3 regions of the Thiohalobacter sp. COW1 genome follow, and region 2 is predicted to be linked to each of the others. Evidence: riboswitches for the same ligand, from Rfam matches in the RefSeq annotation. Region 2 holds a riboswitch; each other region holds the start of a gene.
The links. A riboswitch is a leader RNA that binds a small molecule or an ion and turns the genes downstream of it on or off. The one in region 2 is predicted to bind cobalamin.
Positions count from the first base shown of each region.

Region 1: another riboswitch for cobalamin. It lies ahead of COW1_RS12460 (TonB-dependent receptor); the one in region 2 lies ahead of COW1_RS07715 (ribonucleoside-diphosphate reductase subunit alpha).
Region 3: another riboswitch for cobalamin. It lies ahead of COW1_RS15305 (TonB-dependent receptor domain-containing protein); the one in region 2 lies ahead of COW1_RS07715 (ribonucleoside-diphosphate reductase subunit alpha).

Region 1 is NZ_AP024239.1:2,643,341-2,646,584, forward strand. Features, by position in the region: gene COW1_RS12460 (TonB-dependent receptor) at 1-1,348, opposite strand, end outside; cobalamin riboswitch at 1,601-1,807, opposite strand; gene COW1_RS12465 (RNA-binding protein) at 1,929-2,285, opposite strand; gene COW1_RS12470 (gamma carbonic anhydrase family protein) at 2,461-2,997, opposite strand; gene COW1_RS12475 (ATP-binding cassette domain-containing protein) at 3,126-3,244, shown strand, end outside.
Region 2 is NZ_AP024239.1:1,664,583-1,667,826, reverse strand. Features, by position in the region: gene COW1_RS07715 (ribonucleoside-diphosphate reductase subunit alpha) at 1-1,278, opposite strand, end outside; cobalamin riboswitch at 1,417-1,638, opposite strand; gene COW1_RS07710 (LysR family transcriptional regulator) at 1,675-2,565, opposite strand; gene metE (5-methyltetrahydropteroyltriglutamate--homocysteine S-methyltransferase) at 2,667-3,244, shown strand, end outside.
Region 3 is NZ_AP024239.1:3,232,625-3,235,868, forward strand. Features, by position in the region: gene COW1_RS15305 (TonB-dependent receptor domain-containing protein) at 1-1,577, opposite strand, end outside; cobalamin riboswitch at 1,691-1,905, opposite strand; gene COW1_RS15310 (hypothetical protein) at 2,014-2,466, shown strand; gene COW1_RS15315 (ABC transporter ATP-binding protein) at 2,563-3,244, opposite strand, start outside.

The DNA.
Region 1 (3,244 bases), 980 kb from region 2:
GGAAGCTGCGGGCATAGTTGAGATAGGCGGCAAGGCTGTTGGTGGGCAGCCAGCTCAGGCCGATCTCGCCGGCGTTATTGTGCCAGGTGGTGGTTTCATCCAGCGTGTTCTGCCACTGCGCACCCGCCGGAATGAAAAAGGGAAAGGTGCCGGTATAGAGCTGTACCAGCCTTTCATCCAGCCGCTCGACCCGGAAGCGATCGAGGCGATAGCCGGCACTGAGCAGCCAGGCATCGGCCGGCGCGGCGTCGATAATGATGTGGGCGGCCGCCTCCTCAATGTCTCCGGCGGTGCGCTTACTCTGGTCCGGTACATCGGTGCCGTTCTCGCGCCGGACATAGTCGCTGAAAAAGCCGGTCGCGCCCCAGGCGATGTCCAGCGGCAGCCCGGCCGCTGTGACGGCGACGGTATGCTCGAGGCCGACATGCTGTGAGCGTTCGGAAATCTCGCCCTGCTGATCCTCGATGCTGAGTAGCGGGGTGTAGCCCAGCACATAGGGGTTGTCCCGGTCGCGCACATTGGCGTGCAGGGTGAGGCGCCCGTAGCGGTTCAGGTCGGCGCCCAGCCGTGCCTGATAGCGATGATCGGTGGTTTCGCTGAAGTCGTTCGGCGAGTTGGAGCCTTCGCGGCCCTCCCGTGTCTGGAACGCCGTCTGGCTCACCGGCCCGGGAAAACCGAACCGGTCGTCGTGGTAGCTCGCGCGCAGATCAAGCTCCAGCGCCGGCAGTGGATACAGATTCAGCCGCAGCGCGGCATCGCGTTCGCGGCTGGCGCTGTTGACCCGGTGGCCGTCGCTGTCGGCATGCGCCAGGCTCAGGCGTGCGCGGGCATGGCGTCCGCCCACACTGATATCCGCCGTGGTCGCGTCACTGTCAAATGAACCCCGGGTATATTCAGCATGACCCTGCACTCCGGCCTGCGGCTGGCCGGTGATGATATTGACCACACCGCCGACCGCACCGTCGCCATAGCGCACCCCGTTGGCGCCGCGCAGGATTTCGATACGCTCGATCTGCGACAGCGGAATGCTCGACAGATCCGCACCCGACAGATCGGGCGCATTCAGACGGAAGCCGTCAACCTGGAAAATGACATTGCTGACACTGGTCTCGCCCATGCCGCGGATGTCGATATTGGAATACTTGTTGCCGCCGAAAAAGCTGCGCAGATTGACATTGGCCTCGCGCGACAGCAGTTCGGCCAGATCGGTGGTGGTGGCATTGTCAAGGTCGCGCGCCGTGATGACCGAAACGCTGCGCGGCGTGGCCAGTACAGGTGTATCCGGGGAGGCCGCAGTGACCACGATATCGTCCAGTTCGAACGGCTCGTCCGCGCTGACGGACAGCACCGTCAGGCCGAGACAGAACGCACCGAGTCGGGCCAGGACCGATGCATCATGGACGCTGCATAGTAGTGGAATTATCGACCGCCCGGCATGCCGGGGTCGTCCGGGATTACACATTTGGCCCTCCGCCAGTACACGCATACACGCGCCGCGGAGGACAAATCGGGAGAAAGGCGAAACGCCAGTGCGATTGGCGGGTAGCCTGCCCCTGGCGATACCCTCCGTAGCGCCGAGTGCCGCCGCCTCCGTCATGCGGATGCAGCGTAGTAGGCAGGCCGGTCTCCGGACTTATGGGTAGAGCCGTACGGCTCGACGCTTCGCCTTCCCATGCTTGCGCACAGTGGCCTGGATGAAGCGCCTTGACCCAATTACCGTTGCGGGGGCAGTGCCGGTTTCTCACCGGCTTCCCGTTTCACTGGCAACACTGAACAGCTTGCCAGCACCTGTCTACGGTGTGCACACCTTAGTCATGAATCTGCATGAAGTCAAATCGGGATGGCGTAAAGGACGGGGCAACGCGCATGCACACGCCGCGGTTGCGGCGGCACCGATGGCTGTCCACCCCGGCGCGGCCGGGGGGCTGTCAGGCGGCCTGTCGTTCGCCTGCGGTGCAGCGACGTTCGTTGCAGCGACGCTCGGCATGCGGCCAGGTCTTGCTGCGCCAGTTCAGCGCGCGGCGTTCGTTGTTGGCAATGCGCTTGCAGAACTCGCGCAACTCCAGCGGCTGACCGTTGAGCTTGATCTTGTTGCTGCGCCCCAGCAACCGGTTGGCCGCGGCCGGGGTGCGCACCTGCAGCACAGCATAGCGCTGCACTCCGCCGTGACGGCCGGGCTTGCGGATAATGCGCAGGCGGTGAGCATCCTCATGCCCCAGGCGCAGAGCATCGGCGAGCCGCGCCGTGGTGGCCGACTGGGGCAGATTACCGATGAATAGCATCATGGCTTTCTCCTGAAACCAGGGCCTGTGTTGTTCTTCGACATCCCTGGTAGAGAAAGATTCCTGTCGGGGCTCTGCGGCAGGGCCCATGCTGCCGCCCGCGGGCCTGATGTTGGCCAGGCATCACATTGATCGCCTTCCCGGTTTGATTGTAGGGCCTTTTTCCCGTCCCCGCCAGTCAGTCGCTGCCCGCCAGGTGGCGATCCTTGAGCCGGGCATAATGCCGCGCAGAGTATTCCAGAAACAGGGTTTCCTGTTCGGTCAGCTCCCGCACCGCTTTGGCCGGTCGGCCTACCCACAGCCAGCCCCCGTCCAGCACCTTGCCGGGTGGAACCAGGCTGCCTGCCCCCAGCATGGCCCCGGTCTGGACACGCGCCCCGTCCATGATCATGGAACCCATTCCAATCAGACAGTTATCTTCGATTGTACAGCCGTGCAGCACCACCATGTGGCCCACTGTGACGGCGTGACCGATCTCCAGTGGATGCCCGCCGGGCGCGAACTCGCTGTCGTGGGTGACATGAAGAACAGAGCCATCTTGAATATTGGTGCTGGCCCCTATTTTAATGTGATGAATATCGCCGCGGGCCACCACGTTGGGCCAGAGCGAACTGTCCGCCCCGATCTCCACCTGACCGATGACCAGCGCGGTGGGATCGACGTAGGCGGAGCCATCGATGACAGGGGTGTGGGTCTCGAATGTGCGGATGGGCATGGGTGGGGCAATCCTTCGTAGGCTGTGCTGGCAGACAGTCTATGCAAGCAGGGGGAGTAATGCGACACCCGGCCATCCCGGGGTACTTCGATGCCGGTGCGGTTGCATTGGAGTAGAATGCCGCCTCCATGCTGGAACTGAAGAATCTCGCCCTGCAGCGCGGCGACCGGATGCTGCTGCAGGATGTCTCGCTGCGCGTTCATCCCGGCCAGAAGGTCGGGATCACCGGCGCCAATGGCTGCGGCAA
Region 2 (3,244 bases):
CACCACGCCCTGGCTCTTGCCGTTGGTGCCCTTGATGTGGGCATCCATGCCGCGCACCCGCGTCCAGTCGTTGCCCAGACCGCCGGCGAACTTGGACAGCAGTGCATTGTCGCGGATGCCGGAATAGATACCGTCGAGGTTGTCGGGAAGGGTGGTGAGATAGCAGGAGGAGAGCTGCGGGCGCAGGGTGCCGGAGTTGAACAGGGTCGGGGTGCTGCTCATGAAGTCGAAGCTGGAAAGCAGATCATAGAACTCGATCGCCCGCGCCTCGCGCTCGATCTCGTTGCTGGCCAGGCCCATGGCCACACGCATGAAAAACGCCTGCGGCAGTTCGAAGCGGGTCTTGTCATGGTGTATGAAGTAGCGGTCATAGAGGGTCTGCAGACCCAGATATGTGAACTGCAGATCGCGCTCGGGCTTGAGCGCGGCGCCGAGCCGATCCAGGTCGAAGCGGGTCAGTTCGCTGTCGAGCAGTTCCAGTTCCGCCCCGCGGTGGATGCAGGCCTTGAAGTAGTCGGGATAGCGCGTGGCCATTTCCGCCTGGGTGACCCGGGCGCTGCCGCCGCCGACAAAGCCCAGTGCCTCACGCCGCAGGTTGTCGAGCAGCAGGCGGGCGGCGACGTGGCTGTAGTCGGCTTCGCGATCGATCATCATGCGCCCGGCCATGACCAGTGCCTGGCCGACATCCCGCTCATGCATGCCGTCGAAGAGGTTGCGCCGGGCTTCCTGCAACACCGCGGCCGTGTCCACGTCCGTGAGCCCGGCGGTCGCCTCCTCGATCAGGGTTTCGATGTGGGCCAGGTCGAGCGGCCGGGTGCTGCCGTCATCGAGCGTAACCGTGAGTACGGCCTCGTCCTCGGCCGGCCGGCCCGCGCTCGCTGCGCGCCCGGCGGCGCGTCTTTCGGCCTGCTGATGGCGGTACAGGACATAGGCACGGGCGGTCTTGTGCTCGCTGGCGCGCATCAGCGCCAGTTCGACCTGATCCTGGATGTCCTCGATGTGGACGGTGCCGCTGCCCGGCACGCGTCCGAACAGCGCGTCGATGACCTGGTCGGTCAGTTGCTCGACGGTCTCGTGGACCCGGCTGGAGGCCGCGGCGGTGCCGCCTTCCACGGCCAGGAAGGCCTTGGTCATGGCAATGGCGATCTTGCTGCGGTCGAAGGCGGTGACCTTGCCATTGCGGCGGATGACGCGGTAGCCGGTTGGCGTCGGCGGTTCCGGTTCCGGCCGCCGGGCGGCCGCCGGCGTCGGCGATTCGGTTGCGGTGGTGGTTGTCAGCATGCTCTCCCCCTCTCTGCGTGGTGGCAGTGTGTCGATGACAGCGGGAGACGCGCGGGCGAGGCTGGCGGGCCGGGATCGGGAAATCTGGCGGCTCTGCCACCCTGAGGCCTTGGCGCGAGACCCGGGTGCATGGATTCGTGCGGAATCCACTCCGGCAGGTATTCGGGCTCGGGGGCTCGAACGGCGGTTGCCGTTCACCTGTGCCACGGCTTCCCATCCCGAAGGACAGTGCCTGTGCGTGCTGCACCTGTGGCGTCGTTCCCCCATACCGCTGCGCGACAGCCCCGGATTCTCACCGGGTTCCCTGTTGCCGCAACCACAATATCTAGTGGTCGCACCGGAGGTGAAGCCCAATATAGGAGATAATCGGGCGGGGTTCAAGCGGGTGGCGATCTATCTTTCGGCCGCCGTCGCCAGGGCGATGAAGTCTGCCAGCCAGGGTAGTTCGGCCTCGGTGGTCCGCACGGCCGCGTACATGCGCCCGCCCATGCCTTGCGGGCCCAGCGGCCGGGCCGCCAGGCGATCGGCTTCCAGAGCCGGGCGCAGGACCCAGTCGGGCAGCGCAGCCAGGCCGCGGCGGCTGGCCACCAGCTGCAACAGGACGGCGGTCAGTTCGCATTGGCGGACCTGCGCCGGCGTCACACCGGCCGGATCGAGGAAGTGGGTGAAGATATCCAGCCGCTGCTGCGGGACGGGGTAGGTGATGAGTGCCTGGTCGGCCAGGTCCTGCGGGCGGATCCAGTCGCGTTCAACCAGCGGATGGTCGGTCGGCATGGCCAGGAGGGCGCGATAGTCGAACAACGGCTGGAACTCCAGCCTCGGCCGCTCGATGGGGTCGGAGGTGATGACCAGGTCGATGTCGCCATCGATCAGTGCGGGCAGGGCATCGAAGTGGTCCGGCGTGCGGATGTCGATCTCGACTTCCGGCCAGCGCTGGCGGAAGTCCTCCAGCAGTGGCAGCAGCCAGTCGAAGCAGGCATGGCATTCGATGGTGACATAGAGGCGGCCGACTCGGCCGGCAGCGATTCCCAGCAGACTGTGTTCGACCTGCTCCAGCGCCGGCAGGACTTCCTGCGCGAGCGCGAGCACACGTTCGCCGGCCGGAGTGAGGCGGATCGGCCGACTGCCGCGATGGAGCAGCGTCACCCCGTAGTGATCCTCCAGGGTGCGAAGCTGGTGAGACAGTGCCGACTGGGTCAGATGCACTCGCTCCGCCGCCTGCGCCAGGCTGCCGCTGGCCGCGAGGGCGGCGAGGGTGCGGAGGTGCCGGATCTCGATCGTCATGAATAAAATTCAATTAAATAATGAAAATATTGAGATTGATTCATTTAAGTGTCGGGCACCATACTCCGCGGCCTCATTCAGAACAAGAGGCAGACGACACCATGACCACGACGCATAATCTCGGTTTTCCCCGTATCGGCCATCGGCGCGAACTGAAATTCGCCACCGAACAGTACTGGCGCGGCGAGATCGATCGCGACACTCTGCTCAGGACCGGGCGCGAACTGCGCGAGCGGCACTGGAAGCTCCAGCAGGCGGCCGGTCTGGACCTCATTCCCGTGGGCGACTTCTCGCTCTATGACCAGGTCCTGGACCATGCCGTGATGTTCGGCGTCGTGCCGCGCCGCTTCGGGCATGCGGGCGGTCCGGTCGATCTGGATACGATGTTTCGCATGGCCCGGGGCCGCGCCCCGACCGGCACACCGGCCGCGGCCTGCGAAATGACCAAGTGGTTCGACACCAACTATCACTACCTGGTCCCGGAATTCGAGACCGATACGCGTTTCGCCCTGTCCTCGGAGCACCTGTTCGAACAGGTCGAGGAGGCCGGGGCATTGGGCATCCCCGTCAAGCCGGTGCTGCTGGGGCCCCTGAGTTTTCTGTGGCTGGGGAAGTCGCGGGACACCCGCGCGGCGCCCCTGGCGCTGCTCGAGCAGTTGCTGCCCGTCTACGGTGAGGT
Region 3 (3,244 bases), 1.6 Mb from region 2:
GTCAGGTCCAGCGAATGCTCGGGCCGGCGGTCGAGTTGTTCGTCGTTGCTGTCGTTGGTCGCATCGAGGTAGGTGTAACCGGCGCCGAAGTTCCAGCCCGCCCAGTCGGCGGCGGCGATCAACTCCAGGCCGCGGATGGTGGCATCGCGCACATTGGCCGGACTGGAGGTGAAGGTGCTCGGACCGGTCTGGACGGTGCTCCACTCGATCAGGTTCTTCAGGTCGGTATGAAACAGATTCGCTTCGGTGCGGACCTTCCCGAAGGTATGGCGCAGACCGAATTCAGCGGTTTGCGATTCCTCCGGTTGCAGATCCGGATTGCCCTGGATGATGTAGGTGGTGCCGAAGAAGCTGTCCACACTGCGTGGCCAGAACAGGCCGTTGACCGTCGGGGCCTTGAACGCCGTGCCGTAGGAAGCGATCACGCGGGTGCCGGTCGGGAGGTCGTGTCCCCAGGCGATATTGCCGGTGGTCTCGTTGCCGAATTCGCTGTGGTGATCGTAGCGCAGGCCCAGGGTCCAGTCGCTCGCCAGGGCGCTGAACTGATGCTGGACGAAGCCGGCACTGTTGTAGATGTTCTCGTCGATGACGCCGTTGCGGTCCTTGCTTGCCTCGTCCACCCAGTAGTCGATACCGGCGGTGAACAGACCGTTGAATACCGTGAGATCGTTCTGCCAGCTCGCACTGCGGCGTTTGGTCTGAATCACGGCCGGCGAGGTCGGGCTGGCGGAATCCGTTTCATCCAGGGCATAGCCCAGGGTCAGGGACTGGCTCCATACCGCAGTCGTCATGTGTTCCAGCTTCAGGCTGGCGGCCTGGTTCCTGTAATCGATGTCGCCGGTGGCGGGGTCGAGTTCATTGGTGCCGTGGGCATGGGTCAGGTTGAAACGCATCGCCAGCCCCGGCATCAGCTCACCGTCCAGCCCAAGCGCAGCATGCAGGTTGTCATAGCCGTGCTTCTCGCTGGACTGGTCGAGCGTGCGAATCCCGTCCGTGTCCAGGGCGCCGGCCTGCAGGCTGTAGCGCCAGCGCTCGCCGCCGCCGATGCCGGCCTCGATCTCGCGGGTGTCGTCGCCGCCGTAGCCGATGCGCGCGGTCGGCCCCTCGTTGCGGCGGGTGAAGATCTGAATCACGCCGCCCACGGCGTCGGAGCCGTACAGACTGGCGCGCGGGCCGCGCACGACCTCGATGCGCTCGATCTGGTCCGGGCGCAGGTTGCCCCAGTTGAAGGTGCCGAGGGTGGCGGAGGCGGCGCGCACGCCGTCGATCAGCACCAGCACATGATCGGAATTGGTGCCGCGGATGAAGACGGAATCGGTCTTGCCTATGCCACCGCTGGTACTGATGTGAATGCCGGCCTTCGCGCGCAGCAGTTCCACCGTGGACCTGGCCTGGCTGCGCTCGATTTCGTCCCGGTCGATGACCGTGACCGAGGCCAGGCTCTGGTCGGCGGTCTGTGCCGTCCGCGTGGCGGTAACGATGACCTGGGGCATTTCTTCCGAGTCGGCCGCGGGCGCGGCAGGCGAGATGAATCCGGAAGCGGCCGTGATTGCGGCCGCGAGCGTGGTTCTGAACATCGATTTCTCCCAACGCACGCCCGTCCGCGTGCGCATGATTATTGTGTGTACATGACAAGGGAAGGGCGTTGCGTGGGAGAGGTGGATGCCACGCGGGCACCGCCCTCCGCAGTGCCACCTGGGATACCTCGGGCCGGTCTCCGGGCTCGCGAGCAGGAAGTATGCTTCCCTGACCTGTCGCCTTCCCACGCGTACGCAGTGGCACTGTGACAGGTCTTGACTCGCCTACCGTTGCGGGGGCAGCGCCGGAATTGAATCCAGGGGATTCGCGCCGGCTTCCCGTTTCACCGCGCTGTGAAGGCGCGGCACCCGAGGCATTTCAAGTGGCCGGAACTTTACGCGGCGGCCGATGGCCGGTCAAGTTGACACGGCCGGCTTGACCTGTTCGTCGGCCGGGGTAGACTGGCATACCAATCGGTATGTTAGGAGTTCGGGCATGAGCCGGAATGCACCCGCGGTTTCACAGGATCCCTTTCTTGCCGCCTTTCGGGGCAGCTTCTACGGCGTGCTGCGCTGGCCCCAGCTGGATGAGCTCTGGCAGCGGCTGCGCGACGATGCCGATGGCGGCTGGTACATCTATGCCGTCGGTGAGACGCCGCCCGGGACCTCAGCCACGGCAGAACAGTTGGCCCGTTTCATCGATGAAGTGGACGTACTGCTGCGCCGTGAGCATGAAGAGGACTACTGCGGCATTGTCTACACCGATTCCTTCGATCAGCCCACCTATGTGAAGATCTTCGATCCCAACAACCTGGGTGTGAGCTGCGGCTTCTCCGACAATCCCCCCAAGCCCGGCTGGATCCTGTCCAAGCTCAAGCCCGCGGATCTCGAAGCGGACATGCCCCTGCCCGGCAATCGCCGCCGCTGGTGGCAACGTTTGTTCGGATAGACGGGGATGAACATGGGCTGTGCGGAATTATGTCGTACTGGCTGCGATTGAACGCGAATACATCCGCCCCTCTCCTCGTCGCTGCCGACCGCCTGATCAGAGTTGCGGAAACCAGAACCGGCCACCATCCGCTGCGACCGACTGCATCGGCCAGGCGTAGAGCCGGCTGAGGTTTCCGGCATTGAGCAGCTCGTCGACCGGGCCCTGCAGGCAGGTGCCGTCCGGCATCAGCATCAGTACGTGATTGCAGAAACGGGCGGCCAGATTCACATCGTGCAGCACCAGCAGGGCGGCCTTGTCGCTGTGGTCCAGGCTCCGGCGCACGCGCTGCAGCACATCGAGCTGGCGGCGCAGATCGAGGTGGTTGGTCGGCTCGTCCAGCAGCAGCAGGGCCGGGTCCTGCACCAGCAGGGTGGCGAAGGCCAGGCGCCGGCGCTCGCCGCCGGACAGGGTCTGGATGTTGCGTTCGGCCAGCGCCAGCAACTCGAGCTCCCCCAGGATCTGATCGACCCGCGCCACTTCCTCGCGCCCCTCCCACTGCCAGCCGCCCAGATGCGGATAGCGTCCCAGCAGGGCGGCCTCGCGCAGCTGCAGGGGAAAGGGGTCGTGATTGTCCTGCGGCATCAGGCCCAGGCGCCGGGCCAGGGCCTTGCGGGGGTGGGATTCCAGTGGCTGCCCGTCGATGAGGATGCGGCCGGTCTCCGGCTGGCGCAGTCGGGCCAGGCAGTGCAGCAGGGTGGTTTTGCCCGAGCCGTTGGGGCCGAGAATGGCCCAGCAC